3 regions of the Planococcus sp. TJ-302 genome follow, and region 3 is predicted to be linked to each of the others. Evidence: riboswitches for the same ligand, from Rfam matches in the RefSeq annotation. Region 3 holds a riboswitch; each other region holds the start of a gene.
What was found. A riboswitch is a leader RNA that binds a small molecule or an ion and turns the genes downstream of it on or off. The one in region 3 is predicted to bind S-adenosylmethionine.
Positions count from the first base shown of each region.

Region 1: it holds a riboswitch for S-adenosylmethionine, as region 3 does, so the genes downstream of both, AC4EHB_RS06335 (methionine biosynthesis PLP-dependent protein) here and AC4EHB_RS12645 (bifunctional homocysteine S-methyltransferase/methylenetetrahydrofolate reductase) in region 3, are expected to answer to the same signal.
Region 2: it holds a riboswitch for S-adenosylmethionine, as region 3 does, so the genes downstream of both, AC4EHB_RS10695 (transporter substrate-binding domain-containing protein) here and AC4EHB_RS12645 (bifunctional homocysteine S-methyltransferase/methylenetetrahydrofolate reductase) in region 3, are expected to answer to the same signal.

Region 1 is NZ_JBZDOI010000001.1:1,244,659-1,248,845, forward strand. It holds gene AC4EHB_RS06325 (hypothetical protein) at 1-61, shown strand, start outside; gene AC4EHB_RS06330 (LLM class flavin-dependent oxidoreductase) at 154-1,161, opposite strand; SAM riboswitch class I at 1,553-1,656, shown strand; gene AC4EHB_RS06335 (methionine biosynthesis PLP-dependent protein) at 1,734-2,855, shown strand; gene metC (cystathionine beta-lyase) at 2,852-4,024, shown strand; gene ystJ (NADP-dependent malic enzyme) at 4,074-4,187, opposite strand, start outside.
Region 2 is NZ_JBZDOI010000001.1:2,206,687-2,210,873, reverse strand. It holds gene solA (N-methyl-L-tryptophan oxidase) at 95-1,237, opposite strand; SAM riboswitch class I at 1,494-1,600, shown strand; gene AC4EHB_RS10695 (transporter substrate-binding domain-containing protein) at 1,714-2,523, shown strand; gene AC4EHB_RS10690 (amino acid ABC transporter permease) at 2,547-3,269, shown strand; gene AC4EHB_RS10685 (amino acid ABC transporter ATP-binding protein) at 3,266-4,006, shown strand; gene mmuM (homocysteine S-methyltransferase) at 4,047-4,187, shown strand, end outside.
Region 3 is NZ_JBZDOI010000002.1:365,612-369,798, forward strand. It holds gene AC4EHB_RS12645 (bifunctional homocysteine S-methyltransferase/methylenetetrahydrofolate reductase) at 1-1,689, opposite strand, end outside; SAM riboswitch class I at 1,763-1,869, opposite strand; gene AC4EHB_RS12650 (acyltransferase family protein) at 2,053-4,041, opposite strand.

The DNA of each region.
Region 1 (4,187 bases), on a different contig from region 3:
AGATGACGATGCACCCCAGGAAATCAAAATTGAAGCGCAGCAAGCTAAACGGCTCCAATAGCTTCCACTCCTTGCACCGCCAAATCCTGGCGGTGCTTTTTATTGCACAAAAAAATCCCCGCCAAAGCAATTGCTTTAGCAGAGACATGGTATTTATTCCATCATATCGCCAAGAAGGCTGTAAGAACGCAGGCGGTCTTCAAGATGAAAAATCTGGGAATTGACAATGACTTCGTTCGCCCGGGTTTTATTGATAAAGTTCCGCAGCTTTTCGCGGACCACATCCGGTGTGCCGACAATCATCGATTCTGAAGCCAGTTTTTCTTTGAAAATGGCAATTTCACGGTCCGACCAAACCTTTTCGAGATCATCGATCGGCGGCTGGAAATGGGTCGGCATACCTCGCATCAGCGCAAACATCTGCTGCTGGCCGGATGTTGCAAGCCATTCCGCCCTCTCCTGTGTATCCGCTGCAATGACATTGACGCCGACCATGGCATACGGCTCTTTCAATGCGGCGGAAGGTTTAAAGTTCTGGTGGTAGAGCTGCAAAGCCTGCATCGTGTAGTCCGGCGCAAAATGGCTGGCAAATGAAAATGGCAAGCCTTTAATCGCCGCAAGCCTAGCACTGAAGCCGCTTGAACCAAGCAGCCAAAGCGGCACATCCAGACCGGTTCCAGGAAAAGCGCGGACGCTGCCTTTTGGATTTTCGGAAAAATAGTTTTGCAGTTCTTCTACTTGCTGTGGAAACTCATCCCCGCTGCTGTGCAACGTTCGGCGCAGCGCATAAGCTGTCGCCTGGTCGCTCCCGGGCGCGCGCCCTAAACCAAGGTCAATGCGGCCGGGGTACAGCGATTCAAGCGTACCGAATTGCTCTGCGATAACGAGCGGCGCATGGTTCGGCAGCATGACGCCTCCTGAACCTACACGGATCCGCTTTGTTTGCCCGGCAATGTGGCCGATTAAAACTGATGTCGCAGAACTGCCGATGCCCGGCATATTATGGTGCTCAGCAAGCCAAAGCCGGTTAAAACCTAATTTCTCTACATGCTGCGCCAATTCGACGCTGTTCTTGAATGATTGAGCCGCATCGCTGTCTGCGTTGACCGGCGCCAAGTCCAGTACAGCCAATGGTATGTTTTCGAATTTTTTACTAGTCATCATTCATCACTCCTCACTTTTACAAGTGTAGCGGTATTTTCTTTTTTCTACACGGTTCCTGCTCAGCACCCAGAAAAACCAGTCAATTGCTGTTCCCGATAATGTTTTCAAGGCGCTTGGTTTTCTTGAACGCATCCCTTCTTACCTAGTCAAGATAGACTTTTCCGATGTCCATTCAAGATGAAACGACAGTTCGTTCAACTTTTTCGTAATTCAAATTAACCGGAAAGAAACAGAGCCATCTCAACTTTCTGATCTACAAATAATTTTTTAAAAATTTAAACTTTCCCTTGTAAAATTCGCCCTGCTGTATTAAAGTAAACTTTATCTAAAGGCGCTGTTTGATCGGTGGACCTTTACCCTGCACGCACATTAAAACTTCATATTTTATTTCTTATCTAGAGAGACGGAGGGATTTGGCCCTGTGAAGTCTCAGCAACCAGCCCTTATGGCTACGGTGCTAATTCCAATAAGCCTCGGCTTAGAAGATGAGAAGATTAGGTTCCCAAAACAGGGGCTTTCTTCTTTTTCAAGAAGCGAGCCCCTGTTTTTATTTTGAAAGGATGATTCCCATGGCAAAATTCGGCATTGAAACGCAACTAGTGCAATTAGGCAATAAAACCGATAAAACGACAGGGGCGGTCAGCACCCCAATCTATTTGTCGACCGCTTATGAACATGAGGGGCTTGGCAGGTCGACAGGCTATGATTACACGCGCACCAAAAACCCGACTCGCTCCGTACTGGAAGAAGGCATCGCCGCTCTTGAAGGCGCGGATGCTGGATTTGCCTGTAGTTCCGGAATGGCGGCAATTCAACTGGTGCTGTCGCTGTTCAGGCCTGATGACGAGGTATTGGTACCGGAAGATATTTACGGAGGCACTTACCGGCTGCTCCAGCATTATTCGGAGATTTACAATATCCGCACCGTTTACGCAGATTTCAATGATGTCAGCCACACTGAAAGCTTGATCACAGATAAAACGAAAGCGTTATTCATCGAGACGCCAACCAATCCATTGATGCAGGAAATCGACCTGGGCGCCTACGGAAAACTGGCGAAAAAACATGGTTTGCTGCTCATTGCCGACAACACCTTTTTAACGCCTTATCTTCAACAGCCTATAACATTAGGCGCAGACATCGTCGTGCACAGCGCGACAAAGTATATCGGCGGCCATAATGACGTGCTCGGCGGCTTGGTTGCTGCCAAAGGCCAGGCGCTTTGCGAGAAACTGGGCGTGCTTCACAATTCAGCTGGCGCAGTGTTATCGCCGTTCGATTCCTGGTTGTTGATCCGCGGCTTGAAGACGCTGCCGCTTCGCATGAAACAGCACGAAAAAAATGCGTGCGAAGCTGCTGAGTTTCTGACACATCACCCTGCGGTCACAGATGTCCTTTATCCCGGAAAAGGAGGCATGTTGTCATTCCGCTTGCAAGACGCATCATTGGTCGGTCCGTTTCTGGAAAATTTGGAACTGATCACGTTCGCTGAAAGCCTCGGCGGCGTGGAAAGTTTCATCACCTATCCCGCCACCCAGACGCACGCCGATATCCCTTATGAAGAGCGGACGCGCCGCGGAATTTGCGATTGCCTGCTCCGCTTTTCCGTCGGCATCGAAGACATTGAAGACCTGACAGCCGATCTTACCCAAGCATTCGCAAAACTGGACAAGGAGGTCCTTCGCCTATGACACATTTGGAAACCCAATTCATCCACGCAGCCGGAGTCGACAAAGAAACCGGGGCGGTCAATGTCCCGATTCACTTGTCTTCCACATACCATCAGGCCAGCTTTGACGAATTCGGACCGTTCGATTACAGCCGCTCCGGCAATCCCACACGTTTAAAGCTGGAAGAAACCATTGCCAAACTCGAAGGCGGCACACGCGGATTCGCTTTCGCTTCCGGCATGGCTGCCATTTCTTCCGCGTTCATGCTGCTGTCGGCTGGCGACCACGTCCTTGTATCGGAAGATGTCTACGGGGGCACTTACCGCTTTGTCACGGAAGTGCTTACCAAATTCGGAATTTCCTTTAGTTTTGTCGACATGACCGACCTCAGCGAAATGGCCGCAGCTATCCAGTCCAATACGAAAGTCGTTTATATAGAAACACCATCCAATCCGGTCATGAATATCACCGACATCGAAATAGCCGCCAAGCTCGCAAAAGCCAATGGCTGTTTAACATTTGTCGACAATACATTCATGACGCCTTTGTACCAGAACCCGCTTGCTTTGGGCGCAGATGTCGTCTTGCACAGCGCGACGAAATTCCTATCCGGCCACAGCGATATCATCGCGGGGCTCGCAGTCGTCAAAGATCCGGAATTGGCGGATCGTCTCGGCTTTATTCAAAATACGTTCGGTTCGGTCTTGGGGGCGCATGATTCCTATACCTTGATCCAAGGCATCAAAACTCTGGGCGCACGGTTGAAGCAATCATCCGCTTCTGCCCGTGTCATTGCGCAATATTTGCATAGCCATCCCGCCGTGGAAGAAGTCTATTATCCGGGCTTCACATTCCATCCGGGCAATCCGATCCATGAGCGCCAAGCACGCGACGCGGGAGCTGTTGTATCGCTGCGCCTGAGAGACAAAGATGCTGCCCGGATTTTTGTGGAGAGCCTCAAAATTCCGGTATTTGCGGTAAGTTTGGGAGCAGTCGAAACGATTCTTTCTTACCCGGCGACAATGTCCCATGCATCTATGCCGAAAGAATACCGCGAGAAGCGCGGCATCACAGACGGTGTTCTGCGTTTATCTGTCGGCCTCGAAAACCGCGACGATTTGCTGGAAGACCTTGAACAAGCGCTGCAAAAAGTCCGCCGCGCAATACAAACTCCCGAACTGGTGAAATAAATTCCAGAACAAAACCGCCCATTCAACTTGCTGAATGGGCGGCTTTCTTTTAATATATCGTTTTTCCTGAAAGAGCTTCCTGTGCAGCAGAGGCATTTGTACCAATCGGCCGCTTAGCCACACCCGTATCAATCGCAGCTTGCGCCACTGCGGCTGCTACTGC
Region 2 (4,187 bases), on a different contig from region 3:
TTTTTTATTTCTGATAGTTAAAGGAACGAGATATTTGTAAGCATGAGAATAGGATTTTCCTGTCAGCTGCTTTAAAATACACTCTCATTTAGCTTCACAAACCAAATCTCTTAAGCGAGAAGATGGAAATATCAAATTCGCTCCGGCCTGCTAAAGCCATTTGGCTTAACACTTCCCCCATCACACTGCCAAACTTGAAACCATGCCCAGAAAAGCCGCAGGCAAAAATTACGCGGTTATTTTCCGGATGAAAGTCGACGATAAAATCATTGTCGCTTGATAGTGTATACAAACAGGTTTTCCCTTGTTCAAGTTTCCCGTTTGCTTCAGGCAGGTAGCTTTCAAGAAAATGCCTCAAATCGCCTTCATCTGCATCGTATAATCCGAAATTCTGTTTTTGCAGATGCGGATCAATTGCTTGTCCTCCATCCGATCTACCGATTTTAAGCCCAGTGCCATTCAGGCTAGGAAAACCGTAAAACTTTTTATCATGGTCTTCTACGTAAAAGGAAGGGAAATGGGCCGCATCGTATAGGGAATGAGGGGCTTCGAACCAACCGACGGCTTTGCGTGTCGGCTGAATGGGCAGCTTTAAATCGGGCAGTAGTTTCGCAGCCCATGCCCCGGCAGTGACAATCACTTTCTTGGCAAGGAATTCCGCATTTCCGGTTGAAATTTTAACGCCTTTCGCATCATGTAAATCGATGTGCTGAACGGGTGTATTGGGCATAAAATGTGCTTCGTTCGCAAGCGCAATTTCTTTATACGCCCGAATCGCATTCTCGCTGTAAATGACACCGGATTCCGTTTCAAAGCAGCCGATAAAATGGTCCGGCACTGAAAAGCCGGGCCATCGCTCTATAATTTCAGTGCTGTTGAGAATCTCTAACGATAGGTCATACTTTCTGGCAGCTGCAATAGTTTCCTGTAGAAAAGGGGATTCCTTCGGGCCAAGGCCAATCACTCCGGTTTTTTCAAAAATCTTGGTGCCGGTCTGCCGCTCTAATTCCTCCCATAGCTGCTGGGCACGCAGCACTAACGCAACGTATTGTCGGCCTTCGCCATAAGCATGCCGGATCAAGCGGGTATCCCCGTGGTGGCTGCCATTAAGGTGAGGCGGGTCGAAGGCATCGATCAATAGCGTTTTTGCGCCTTGCTGTGCTAAAAAGGCGCCGGCCGCCATGCCCATGGTTCCGGCGCCGATGATGGCGACATCGTAAAGAGATTCGTTTGTCATTTTTATATCACTCCCATACTTGCTGAATTTGAAACGTTTTAAAGAAGGCAGGCTGGCCTGTAAAATAAATGGATATGAATTATTATTAGAATAGTAGTGAAGATTTGAATCATTGTCAATCAGCCATTGTACGCCCAGCAATCATAAATTTCGGATTTCCACAAAAATGATTTGTGTAAATTCAAAATAAAAGAAAAATAGGTTTGACAGGAGAGTCAATGTCAAATACTATCGTTAATATGTAAAAAAATTAAATAACTTATCAAGAGAGACTGAGGGACAGGCCCTGTGAAGTCCAGCAACCATCATTTTTATGAGAGGTGCTAATTCCTGCAGAATGGTTTTCATTCTGAGAGATAAGAAATTGGTCGAGCCTCTTTCCTATTGAAAGAGGCTTTTTTGCATCAAAAAACAGGGAGATTTCCCGCGTGCTTCGCAAAGATAACACCACTTAGACAAAGAAAAGGGGCTTGAACATGAAAAGAAAACATTATTTATTCGTATCGCTTTTTTTATTAGTAGGCAGCGCACTCGGCGGCTGTTCGTCAAAGGAAGCGACAAGCGCAACGGGCGACCAAGTGATTTTGGTAGGGACGCAGAATGATTATCCACCGTTCGCTTTTGCGGATGATAACAACGAATTGACCGGGTACGACATCGAAGTTGTAAAAGCGATTGATGAACAATTGGATGGCTACGCATTCGAGTTTGTCGCCGTTCCGTGGGACAGCATGTTTCTTGCTTTGGAATCCAATAAAATCCAGGCAATAGCGGACCAAGTAGCGAAGACGCCTGAACGCCAGGCAAAATACTTATTCACCGACGAGTCTTATTTTGCCGCTGAAACGGTCATTGCCGTGAAATCAGGAAGAGAAGATATCCAAACAGTCGAAGATCTGGAAGGCAAGGCGGTCGGCGCATTAGCGGGCGATTCATATACGCTTTTGCTGGAGGAATACAACGAAACGGCGAAAACCCCTATCGACTTGAAATACAGCGAAAGCGGCAACCCTTCAGAAATTTTGCAGGATGTCCAAAATGGGCGTGTGGATGCCTATGTTAATGATCCGATTATGATCAATGCGGTGTTGGAAAAGAACGATTTAGGCGTCGAAATTGTGGGCCAGCCCTTGGTCAATGATGATATGGGAATTGTCTTGAAAAATGGCGAGCAAGGCGAAGAGTTGAAAGCATTGGTTGATCCGATTCTGGAACAGCTTAAACAGGACGGCACCTTAGCAGAACTATCGAAAAAGTGGACTGGCGGAGAATATATTCCTGAATAAAAGTTCCTGGAAGGAAAGAGAAAATGGAGAATTTACTGGATCTGAATTTTTTAATCGATAGTTTTCCTGCGATTGTTTCACGGCTGCCCATTACGATCGGAATAGCGGTCGGCTCATTGGTATTAAGTTTGTTTATCGGCGTTTTTACGGCATTGATTAAAATATATAAGGTTCCGGTATTAAGTGTAATTTCATCGATATACGTATCTTTTATAAGGGGAACGCCTTTGCTGGTTCAAATCTATCTCGTGTTTTATGGAATACCGAAGATCATTTACTTTCTGCAGATCGAATACGGTTGGCTGCAATCCGCAGACGTCAATAGCATTGCGCCTGAAGTATATGCGTTAATGGCATTTTCCATCAACCTCGGCGCGTATTTATCCGAAACGATCCGTTCCGCAATTGAATCGGTGGACCGCGGCCAATTTGAAGCCGCGAAAGCGATCGGCATGAGCCCGACGGCTATGATGCTGAAAATCATCTTTCCGCAGGCTTTGGCCGTAGCCATACCGAACCTCGGCAATATGTTCATCAGTACGATCAAAGACACATCTCTTGTGTTCATCATCGGCGTCGTGGACATTATGGGGCAAGCCAAAATTCTTGGTTCGCGCGGCTTGGCATTTTTTGAAGTATATATTGCGGTATCCATTGTCTATTGGATTCTTTGCATTATCGTGGAGCGGGTGCTAGTGAAAATAGAGAAGCGGGCGCGCAGATATGAAAGAGGGATTGCGGCATGATCAAGTTAGAAAACATCCACAAATACTATGACAGCCAACACGTCCTGAAAGGAATCAACCTAAAGGTCTCTAAAGGTGAGATTGTATCGATTTTGGGTCCAAGCGGATCAGGAAAATCGACGCTGCTGCGCTGCATCAATTTCCTGGAACAGCCGACGAGCGGAATCGTGGAAATCGGCGGCAAAAGAGTGGACGTTGAATCTGCAAGCAAGGCAGATATTTTCGCGTTAAGGACGTCGACCGGTATGGTCTTTCAACAATATAATTTATTTAAAAATTTGACCGTGCTGGATAATGTGATGATCGGCTTGACGAGCGTCAAGCAATTGAAGAAAGACGAAGCAAAAAAGAAGAGTCTGGACATCTTGGAACGTGTGGGATTGACGAATCGGCTCAGCTATTACCCGGCACAATTATCCGGCGGCCAGCAGCAGCGGGTCGGCATTGCCCGTGCGCTTGCGCTGAATCCGGAAGTTTTATTGTTCGATGAACCGACGTCTTCACTTGACCCAGAGCTGGTTGATGAAGTTTTGGCCACGATTAGAAGCGTAGCAGCTACTGGGAAGACGATGTTTATCGTGACCCATGAGCTCCAGTTCGCCCGTGAAATCTCGGACCGCGTCATTTTCATGGAAGACGGCGTGATTGTCGAAGAAGGAACAGCAGAACAGCTTTTCACTCAGCCGAAAGCGGAAAGAACAAAGCAGTTTTTAAGTAAAGCAAGCCGAAATAAGTAGAGATGATAAACGAACCTGGACATAGGAAGGATGTTTTGAAATGAACCCGATCGAACAAATTTTGAAAAGCTTTCCAATTGTCATTCTTGACGGCGCAATGGCGACAGAGCTTGAGAATTACGGCTGTAACTTAAATGATCGTTTATGGTCAGCGAAAGTTTTGATGGAAAATCCGGAATTG
Region 3 (4,187 bases):
TTCAGCCGTCGCCCGTTCCTTGTCGTCGCCGCATGCGCGCATCCGCTCAAGCGCATTTTCCGATAACTTGATGCCTGGCACTTCGTTGTGCAGGAATTCCGAACTGCGGATGCTTGTCAGCGGCATGATGCCAAGGAAAATCGGCGTGCTCAAATGCTTTGTTTCTTCGTATATTTCAATGATTTTCTCTTTTGTGAACACCGGTTGGGAAATGAAATAATCTGCGCCGCTGTCGATTTTCTGTTCCAGCCGCTTGACCGCCCGGCTGACGACGCGGACATTGGGATTGAATGCCGCCGCCACTGAGAAGTTCGCTTTTTTGCGCAGCGGCTTGCCGGAAAACGAAATGCCTTCGTTGAGCTTTTTGATCAGCTGAATCAATTCCAGGCTGGAAACGTCATAGACACTTGTCGCTCCCGGGAAATCACCGACTTTCGTCGGATCTCCCGTGACTGCCAGGATATCATGCATGCCAAGTGCGTCAAGCCCCATCAAATGCGATTGCAGGCCGATCAAATTGCGGTCGCGGCACGTGATGTGCGCAAGCGGCCGGATGTTTTCCTGCTGCTTCAAAATCGAGCCCATTGCCATATTGGAAATGCGCGGCGAAGCAAGCGAATTATCGGCCATCGTCACTGCATCGACTCCCGCCGCATTCAGCGCCTTCGAGCCTTCGATAAATTTCGAGACGTCCAAATGGCGCGGCGTATCGAGTTCGACAATGATCGTGCGCTCCGTCTTCGCTTTTTCGTGCAGCGGCTTGGCGTCGAGCGCTTCCGCTTCGCGGATGACGATCGGCTTTCTCGCCACCACTTGCTTTTCTGTCACCGGCACTAAATTGCGCATGCGCTTTTTCACTTCTTCGATATGCTTCGGCGTCGTGCCGCAACAGCCTCCGATGAGGCGCACCCCTTCTTCTCTCAACAACAATGCAGCCCGGCCAAAATAATCGGCTTCCGATTCATAGACAATGCGGCCGTCTTCCACGTCGAGCAAGCTGGCGTTCGGATAGGCCGACAGGAAGGCTTTTTCCGGCAGCGACACTTCTTCGAATGCTTGGATCGTATGGTGCGGGCCGAGGCGGCAATTGACGCCGACGATTTCCGCTCCGAGCGCTTCAAGCTGGTGCAGTGCTTCGTTCAGCGACATGCCGTTTTGCAGGATGCCCGGCTCGTGCATCGACACTTGCGCAATCAGCGGGGTATCCGTCATCTTTTTCAAATGCGTGACCGTCGCAGCAAGCTCTTCAAAATCGTAATACGTCTCGAGCAGCAAGCCGTCCGGATCGCCTGACAATAAATGCTGCGCCTGCTGGTCGACCATCGCAATGATTTCCTGCATCGTGGCATCACTTTTCCGCATGCCTCGAATGCCGCCAATTGTACCGAAGACGTATTGCCCGCCAGGCGACGCGGCGCGCTTCGCAATATCGATCGCAGCGAGGTTGATGTCTTTCACTTGCTCTTCAAGGCCGTAGCGCGCGAGCTTATGGGCATTCGCACCGTACGTATTTGTCTGGATGATATCGGCTCCCGCTTTGATGTAATCCTGGTGGATCTTGCTGACGATTTCCGGCCGCTGCAGGTTCAGCTCCTCGTTGCAATACTCGATGCCGTACGAATACAGCAGCGTCCCCATCGCACCGTCCCCTGTCAACACGCGCGTTTTCAATGCATCCAATAACTTCATGCCGCTCACCCTCCTGTATATAGAAAAAAGCCCTCCATGAAAAAGAAGGCTTTACGGTCGTTAAACTCGTTCCTTTTCATCTCCCAGGCCATTGCATGCCTGCTGGATTTAGCACCTGACCACGAATGGCTGGTTGCTGAAGCGTCACAGGGCCAGTCCCTCAACTTCTCTCGATAAGAATTCACTATGCAGTTTTTGTATTCTTAAAATCTTACCTGCATACGGGACGCTGGTCAAGAAAATTCGTCTAAAAACAGAGAACTTTCTGTTTATTAGCGTTAAACAAGGACCCTCCACACAAATGGAAGAATAAAAAACGCACCGCCGGCAATTAGCTTGCTGGCGGTGCGTTTATCGTTTCAGTTACTTCTTGAGCACCGGCTCAAGATGCTCTTTTAGTGCCGGACCCATAGTTTTGGAGTAGAGTGTCGTCAAATGATGCTTATCTCGGTAGACGAGCACGTTGCCAACTACCGGCGAACACAGATCATCAATACAGAAATATTCCGACATGTCCACAAATGTCACGTTGCCCGGAATGCCTTCCGTGTTTTCCCACGGTGCTACAGCGGCCAGCGCTTCGCTGCGCGGCACGGAGCAGTCTTCTACAGTCGAGGCATCAAGGCAAAGCGTCGGGTCGACTTTCATCCGTGGATTGTCGCGCACCGCAAAAATATCAGTTACACCTTCAAATTGCTTCCATTTGTCGATATAAACCTGCGGCACGGTTGCTTTGGAACTTACGTTCGCCGTTGTGAAAATCAAATCAGGCGGATCTTCCATGAGCCGCTGATGGAGTTGATCATTCCATGTCATGCATGCTTCCGTTAATAACCCATCGAAATCGCCGTTCGTGAAGCGGCATGCATCCTTGTTGTAGACATCGATACGCATATTCAGTTCTTCCGCGATTTCTTCAAGCGCCGGGAACCAGTGCCCTGAATGTGAACCGCCGACCAATGCAAGCACATGCTCCGGATTTTCCGTCACACCGTACGAGCATTCCTTCAATTTAGCGTTCTTGCTGCCGGAGGAAGTACAGTCCTGGTCATTATAAAAGGCCGGCAGCACTTCTTTCGCAGTCAGAAAATCCGGCTTGAGCTCGGCTTCAATCGCCGGCTGGATGTTTTCCGAAACAGCACGGGCGCCTGGATTGTCTTCGGTTACGACAGGAACGGCGACGCTGCTGCTTGCCTGGACAAAGACGCTCCACGACACGCCAACCAGAATGGCCGGCATCATCAGTGTGACGAGTACTTTCGTCAAACGTTTTTTCGATTGCTTGACCGGCATCTGCCGCACAGGTGCTTCGACGAGCCAAATCGTAACGATCGACAGCACGAACGTCACTGCCAAAATGCTGAGCCCGCCAAACAGCGAAACCGTCTCGGTGTTGAAAAAGGCATAATAGAAAACAAGCAATGGCCAATGCCAGAGGTAAAAGCCGTAGGAAATGCTGCCGAAGTATTGAAACGGCTTCGAACCGAGCAATTTCTGCACACCGAAGAGATTGCCGTTTTCACTCGCTATGATGACCAAGATCACCCCACCTGTCGGCAGCAGCGCTGCAAAGCCCGGGAACACAGTCGACACCGGAAGCAGCATCCCCGTAAACGCGATAATCGTAAGGCCCAACCATCCCATGATGAGGTGCGCACGATCCGGAAACTTCAAATACGGCAGCAGCAGCGCAAGCATCCCGCCGAGGCTGAATTCCCAGGCGCGTGCAAATGTATCGAAATACGCCCACGGCTGATTGACAGCGGTGATGTAAACCGAGTAGCTGAGCGAAGCGAAGAAAATAGCCGCCAGCACCCCAAGCAACGTTTTGCGCACCGGTGTCTTCAAAATTTTCGTCGCGAGAAGGTACACGAGCGTGATGACGATTGGCCACGTCACGTAAAACTGGCCTTGAATCGACAACGCCCAGAAATGCTGGTACGGGCTCGCTTGGTTGTTCTGCCCCAAATAATCAACCGCGCTATTCGCGAGCTGCCAATTCTGGAAATAAAAAATTGAGGCAAACAATTCCGCGATTGTCTGCTTCCACGTGCTCATCGGCAAGAGAAAAATCGACGCCGCTGCGCTCACTGCTATTACTGTAAACGCCAGCGGAAACAACCGCTTTGCCAGCCCGAGCAAGTTTTCCGCGTAATTGATACGGCCCTCCCGCACCATCCGCGACAAAAGAGATGTTGTGATCAAATACCCTGAGACGATAAAAAAGACATCGACCCCACCGGACACCGACCCGATCCAAATGTGATAGATGGCCACCAAAAGAGCTGCCACCGCGCGTATTCCTTCCAATTCTGGCCGAAAGCGCTTTTCGGGCACTCGTAAATCTGCCATTTTTTTACCTCCCTATTCTTTGCTAGTTCAAAAAACTAATAGCGTAATATTTCAATAATTTTTACAAATAGTTTTAAGTTGTTATATTTTTAATAAATAAACCACTAATTCCCATTTAAGTTTAACGCGCCCATACAAAAGTTACA